DNA from 2 places in the Bradyrhizobium sp. I1.14.4 genome. Region 1 is predicted to be linked to the other one. Evidence: riboswitches for the same ligand, from Rfam matches in the RefSeq annotation. Region 1 holds a riboswitch; the other holds the start of a gene.

Evidence for each region. Region 1 has a riboswitch for S-adenosylmethionine ahead of metX (homoserine O-acetyltransferase MetX). Riboswitches for the same ligand answer to the same signal wherever they lie in the genome.
Region 2: another riboswitch for S-adenosylmethionine. It lies ahead of ABIB78_RS11100 (O-succinylhomoserine sulfhydrylase); the one in region 1 lies ahead of metX (homoserine O-acetyltransferase MetX).

Annotation. Positions count from the first base shown of each region.
Region 1 covers NZ_JBNDLA010000001.1:131,421-134,856, reverse strand. The annotation lists gene ABIB78_RS00615 (alpha/beta fold hydrolase) at 1-228, shown strand, start outside; gene metW (methionine biosynthesis protein MetW) at 244-909, opposite strand; gene metX (homoserine O-acetyltransferase MetX) at 906-2,111, opposite strand; SAM riboswitch at 2,195-2,274, opposite strand; gene ABIB78_RS00600 (chorismate mutase) at 2,449-3,297, shown strand; gene hisC (histidinol-phosphate transaminase) at 3,334-3,436, shown strand, end outside.
Region 2 covers NZ_JBNDLA010000004.1:273,780-277,215, forward strand. The annotation lists gene ABIB78_RS11095 (SDR family NAD(P)-dependent oxidoreductase) at 1-337, shown strand, start outside; gene ABIB78_RS11100 (O-succinylhomoserine sulfhydrylase) at 506-1,714, opposite strand; SAM riboswitch at 1,789-1,868, opposite strand; gene ABIB78_RS11105 (2'-deoxycytidine 5'-triphosphate deaminase) at 1,945-3,108, shown strand; gene ABIB78_RS11110 (hypothetical protein) at 3,405-3,436, shown strand, end outside.

The DNA of each region.
Region 1 (3,436 bases):
GCGCTGATCCTGTGCGGCGACGAGGACGACAATTGCATCGCGCCCAGCATGTTCCTGAAGCAGCATCTGCCGGCCGCCGGCCTTTCCTTCTTCCCGAAGTCCGGCCACGTGCTCAACCTCGAGGAGCCGGCGCTGTTCAACGAGATGGTGGAGCGCTTCATCGCGCTGGTGGAGGCCGGCCGCTGGCCGGTGCGCGATCCGCGGTCGCTGGCGGCGGCGCCGGTTTGACGCGCCACGCACCGATCACTTCCCCTGTCCGCCCCGGCTGAGCAGGAACACGCCCTGCTCGCCGAACATGTTCCACACCCACCAGGGCAGATTGAGCGGCACCGGGCGGCCGTAGAGATCGAGCGCCACCGCGCGCTCCATCTTGACGTTGATCTCCTCGCAGAGCTGGACGAAATCCTTGATGGTGCAGAAATGGATGTTTGACGTGTCGTACCAGCTCGCCGGCAGATTCTCGGTCCGGGGCATGTGACCGCCGACCAGGAGCTGTAGCCGCATCTTCCAGAAGCCGAAATTCGGGAACGAGACGATGGCGCGCTGCCCGATCCGCAACAGATTCTCCAGCACCACCTTCGGCTGCCGGGTCGCCTGCAAGGTCTGCGACAGGATCACATAGTCGAATGCATCATCGGGATAGTTGACAAGGTCGGTGTCGGCGTCGCCCTGCACCACCGCGAGCCCCTTGGCGACGCAGCCATTGACGCCCTCGCGCGACAGCTCGATGCCGCGGCCGTCGATGCCGCGGCTCTCCAGCAGCTGCAACAGCTCGCCGTCGCCGCAGCCGACGTCGAGCACGCGCGAGCCCGGCCGCACCATATCGGCGACCAGCAGGTGATCGGTGCGAGTGCCGCCGGTCCGCTCGGGCGCGATGCCCGGCAAGGGCAGTGTCTGCTGCATGCTCATGACTGGCCGTCGTCCTTCAGTCCACGCGCCTTGCCTGCGGCCTGCAGGAACGCTCGGGAGATTTCCAGGAATTCGGGCACGTCGAGCAGGAAGGCGTCATGGCCGCGATCGGTCTCGATCTCGGCGAACGACACCCGTGCGCTCGACGCATTCAGCGCATGCACCAGCGCGCGCGATTCCGAGGTCGGGAACAGCCAGTCGCTGGTGAACGACACCACGCAGAAGCGGGTCTTGATGCCGGTGAACGCCTTCGCCAGCACGCCATTGTGGTCGGCGGCGATGTCGAAGTAATCCATCGCGCGGGTCAGATAAAGATAGCTGTTGGCGTCGAACCGCTCGACAAAGGACGAGCCCTGGTAGCGCAGATAGCTCTCGACCTGGAAATCCGCATCGAACGAGAACGTCGGCAGCTCGCGGTCCTGCATCCGCCGCCCGAACTTGCGGTGCAGCGCCGCGTCCGAGAGATAGGTGATGTGCGCGGCCATCCGCGCCACCGCCAGTCCGCGATGCGGATGCGTGTCCTCGTCGACATAGCGGCCGCCGCGCCAATCCGGATCGGCCATCACCGCCTGGCGGCCGAGCTCGTGGAACGCGATGTTCTGCGCCGAGTGACGCGTCGAGCAGGCGATCGCGAGCGTCGCGAACACGCGCTCGGGATAGGCCGCGGTCCATTGCAGCACCTGCATGCCGCCCATCGAGCCGCCGACGACGCAGAACAGCGTCGCGATGCCGAGGCGATCGATCAGCATCGCCTGCGCACGCACCATGTCGGGGATGGTGATGATCGGGAAATCGAGCCCCCACACCTTGCCGGTCGCAGGGTTCAGCGACGCAGGGCCCGTGGAGCCCATGCAGCCGCCGATCACGTTGGAGCAGATGATGAAGTATCTTTCGGGATCAATCGGCTTGCCCGCGCCGACCATGGTGTCCCACCAGCCGGGCTTGCCGGTGACGGGATGGATGTTGTTGACGTGCTGATCCCCGGTCAACGCGTGGCACAGCAGGATCGCGTTGGACCTGTTGGCATTGAGCTGGCCATAGGTCTGGTAGGCGATCTGGAATGGCGCGAGATCGACGCCGCAATCGAGCTTGAGCGGCTGGTCCATGCCGAACTTCGCCACCAATGACGACGGATGATCGGCCTCATGGGCGCGATCATCGCTGGGGACCGGTTGGCTCGTTATCGGACGCACGTTGCTCATCTAGGCGACCCTGCCTCCGCGCGGGAGGGCTCGAACAGAAATCAGGCCATAAAAAACCCGGCCTGAACAAGGTTCGGCCGGGAGCTGATCTGTCCCCGGCCTGTTTAGCGAGTTGTTTAACGTGGCTGCAAGCCGGCCGGCTCAAATGACCACGGAGTGAACCGAACGTAGTCCTCAGGCCCCCCGTCGTCAAGGCGGCCCCGGCCGGCCGCCGATGGTTAACCGCTTGCGCAAGGCTGGACGGCGAGGTTTCTCTTTGCTTTCGGTGGCTGTCTTTCCTAATCAGGAGCCCTGTCCGACGCGGCAACGGGCCGCCCTGACGACAAGGTTTTTGAGCATGTCCAAGCCACCCCCGTCGCCGCCCTCGCTGCAGGAGCTGCGCAAGGAGATCGACGCGATCGACGAGCAGGTTCACCGCCTGCTGATGGCGCGCGGCGACATCATCGACCGCCTGATCCAGGTCAAGAAGACCCAGGAGGTCGGTTCGGCGTTCCGCCCGGCGCGCGAGGCCAGCATGATGCGCGAACTGGTGCAGCGTCATCGCGGCATCCTGCCGCTCGACACCATCGAGAGCATCTGGCGCGTCATCATCTCGACCTTCACTTACGTGCAGGCGCCATTCGCGGTGCATGCCGATGTTTCCGTAGGCGAGTCGGCAATGCGCGACTCGGCGCGGTTTCATTTCGGCTTCGTGGTGCCCTACGTGTCGCATTTCAGCGCACAGGCCGCGGTCGAGGCGGTGGCGAAATCGAAGGGCGACCTCGCGCTGGTCTCCGCGATCGCCAGCCGCACGCCGTGGTGGAATGCGCTCGAGGCCGAAGGCGCGCCGAAGATCATCGCGCGGCTGCCGTTCCTCGAACGCGCCGACCATCCGGCTGCGCTGCCGGTGTTCGTGATCTCGCGAGTCGCCGACGACGCCATGGTGACCGAGGTGCAGACCTGGAGCGTGCGCGTCTCCGGCTGGAACGCCGACGTCGCCCGCGCGCTGGCGCCGCTCGCCGAGATCGTCGCGGTCCCCGACACCGCATTCGATGGCGCGGCACTGCTGGTCTCGGTTGCCGGGCACGATTTCGAGAAGATCAAGCTCGCCTTGATCGAGGCCGGCGCCTCGGTCCGCTCTTCGGCCCTCGTCGGCAGCCACGCAACGCGCTATACGGTGCCCTCTAATGGATCGGCCAGGACCTGAAGTAAGAGCTAGCCGCCCGTATATCCGGAGTTGATAATGTCCCGCCCCGTGCCGAACCCCGGCATTCTCGATATTGCGCCCTACACGCCAGGCAAGAGCCCGGTGCCGGAACCGGGCCGCAAGGTGTTCAAGCTGTCCG
Region 2 (3,436 bases), on a different contig from region 1:
CTCGATCGGCGGCCTGCGCGGCTCGACCGTGATCGGCGCCTACGGCATCTCCAAGGCGGCGGACTTCGCGCTGTGCCGCAGCCTCGCCGGCGAATGGGGGCCGAAGGGCGTGCGCGTCAATTGCGTGGCGCCGGGTCTGGTGAAGACCGATTTCGCCCGCGCGCTGTGGGAGGACCCGGACAATCTGAAGCGCCGCACCGCGTCGACGCCGCTCCGCCGCATCGGCGAGCCCGACGAGATCGCGGGCGCGGTGGCCTATCTCGCCTCCGATGCCTCGACCTTCATGACCGGCCAGACGATTGTGGTCGACGGCGGCGTGACGACGGCGGCGACGTAAGGTTCAGTCGCTTTAAAGATAACGCTCGATTGCTCCACAATCTCGTCATGCCCGGCCTCGTGCCGGGTATCCACGTCTTTGGTGGTTGTTGCGAGCAAGGCGTGGATGGCCGGGACAAGCCCGGCCATGACGAAGCGCTAAGACACTTTCGTTCGGAAAGCGTCAGCCTCAGACCTGCTCCAGCGCCCGCTGAAAATCCTCGATCAGGTCGTCGGGGTGCTCGAGCCCAGCCGAGAAGCGGATGAAGCCTTCGCTGATGCCGAGTTCGGCGCGAGCCTCCGGCGCCAGGCGCTGATGCGTCGTGGTCGCCGGATGCGTGACCAGGCTCTTGGAGTCGCCGAGATTGTTGGAGATGCGCGAGATCTTCAGCGCGTTGAGGCAGCGGAAGGCGCCGGCCTTGGCGTCCTTCACCTCGAACCCGACCAGGGTCGAACCGGCGCCCATCTGCTTCTTCACCGTCTCGGCCTGCGGATGATCGGGACGGCCGGGATAGACCAGTCGCGTGATCTTCGGATGCTTCGCCAGCGCCTCGGCGATCTTCGCCGCGTTTTCGGTCTGCGCGCGGACGCGGACGGCGAGCGTCTCGAGACCCTTTAGCAGCACCCAGGCGTTGAACGGCGACAGCGACGGGCCGGTCTGGCGCGTGAAATTATGGATGTGCTCGGCGATGAAGGCTTCCGACGACAGGATGACGCCGCCGAGGCAGCGGCCCTGGCCGTCGATATGCTTGGTCGCGGAATAGACCACGACATCGGCGCCGAGCGACAGCGGGCTCTGCCAGATCGGGGTTGCGAACACATTGTCGACGATCAGCCGCGCGCCGCCGCTGTGCGCGATCTTGGCGATTTCAGCGATATCGAGCACGTCGAGCGTCGGATTGGTCGGGCTCTCCAGGAAGAAGGTCTTGGTGTTCGGCCGCAATGCGCGCTGCCACTGGTCGAGATCGAGCCCGTCGACCAGCGTCGTCTCGATGCCGTAGCGCGGCAACAGGTCCTGCACGACGTAAAGGCAAGAGCCGAACAGCGCCTTCGACGCCACCACGTGATCGCCGGCCTTCAGCGGCGCGAGAATCGCGGTGGTCACTGCGGCCATGCCGGTCGCGGTCGAGCGCGCGGCTTCCGCGCCCTCGAGCTCGATCATGCGGCGCTCGAACATCGCAATGGTCGGATTGGAATAGCGCGAATAGATGAACCCCGGGTCCTGGCCCTTGAAGCGCGCCTCGCATTGCTCCGCGCTGTCGTAGACGTAGCCCTGGGTGAGAAACAGCCCTTCCGACGTCTCCCCGAATTGCGAGCGCAGCGTGCCGCCATGGACGAGACGGGTTTCGGGACGAAAGCGAGCGGTAGCCTTGGCTTCAGAAGACTTGGATTCAGACATGTGACCTCCGAGGTGGCCATTCACTAAAAAATGGCCACAAAAAAACCGGCCTGGAGCAACCTCCACAAGCCGGGATCACACTGTCCCCGGCCTGTTTAGCGACTTATTTAACGTGGCTGCAAGCCGGCCGGCTCAAATCACCACGGGATAAGTGCAGCTGATATTCCCTCGCGCCCTTTCCGTCAAGACGGTCATCGGATAACCCGTAAAAGCCCATATTTTGGGGCTTGATGGCCGTTCAGAGTATGATTTTGGGCCATCTCGAGGGATCGCCGAGGGACCGCATCGTGTCGTTCACGCTGGAAGATGAATCCAACGGAATCCTGCCCGACCGCATGATCGCGGAGATGGCGGAGGCCGGTCTCATTCTGCCGGCCTACGACTTCGTCGAAAGCCAGATCCAGCCGGCGAGCCTCGATCTCCGCCTCGGCGACATCGCCTACCGCGTCCGCGCCAGCTTCCTGCCGGGGCCCGATGCCACCGTCGCCGAGCGGATCGACCAGCTCAAGCTGCACGAGATCGATCTCTCCGACGGCGCGGTGCTGGAGACCAATTGCGTCTACATCGTCCCGCTGCTGGAAAGCCTGGCGCTGCCGCCGGAGATCGTGGCCGCGGCCAACCCGAAGAGCTCGACCGGACGGCTGGACGTCTTCACCCGCGTGATCGCCGACGGCACCCGCCGCTTCGACATGATCGGCGCCGGCTATCACGGCCCGCTCTATGCCGAGATCAGTCCGAAGACGTTTCCCGTGCTGCTGCGCGAGGGCTCGCGGCTCAGCCAGGTCCGCTTCCGGATCGGCGAGGCGACCTTGACCGCCGACGAACTCGATGCGCTGCATGCCACTGAGCGGCTGGTCGACGCCGAGGATGCCGACCTCGTTCAGGGCGTCGCGCTCTCGGTCGATCTCTCCGGCGAGAGCTCCGGTGGCTTCGTCGGCTATCGCGCCAAGCGGCACACCGGCGTGGTCGATGTTGATCGCCGGGGCGGCTACTCGGTCGACGAGTTCTGGGAGCCGATCAAGGCGCGCTCTGACGGCAGCCTCATTCTGGATCCCGGCGAGTTCTATATCCTGGCTTCGAAAGAGGCCGTGCAGGTGCCGCCGGATTATGCCGCAGAGATGGTGCCGTTCGATCCGCTGGTCGGCGAATTCCGTGTCCACTATGCCGGCTTCTTCGATCCCGGTTTCGGTTATGCCGGCGCCGGCGGCAAGGGCTCACGCGCCGTGCTGGAAGTGCGCTCGCGCGAGGTGCCGTTCATCCTCGAGCATGGCCAGATCGTCGGCCGTCTCGTCTATGAACGCATGCTCGAGCGCCCCGACGCGCTCTATGGCCAGCGCATCGGCTCGAACTACCAGGCGCAAGGCCTGAAGCTCTCAAAGCATTTTCGCGTGTAATTCCGCAGCCCGGATTTCGCGTCGCGCGGCAAGGCCATCTCGCAATCATTTTTCGCCGTCATTCCCCGCGAAAGCGGGGAATCCAGTACGCCGCGGCCTTTCGATCGACAATGACCGTCTCTGGAATACTGGATCGCCCGATCCCGTCTACGCCAAGGCTTCGACGGGGCCCACAGTCTCAGGCACGCCGGAGCTTCAGCGGAGGCGGCAGGTCGGGCGATGACGCCGGCTGTGTGTTGGTTGCACCGTCTCGTCGGCGGTGACACATTCCCGCAAACAACAAGCCGGGAGTGAACATGAGCGCCGCAACAAATTCAGCGCAGCAAGA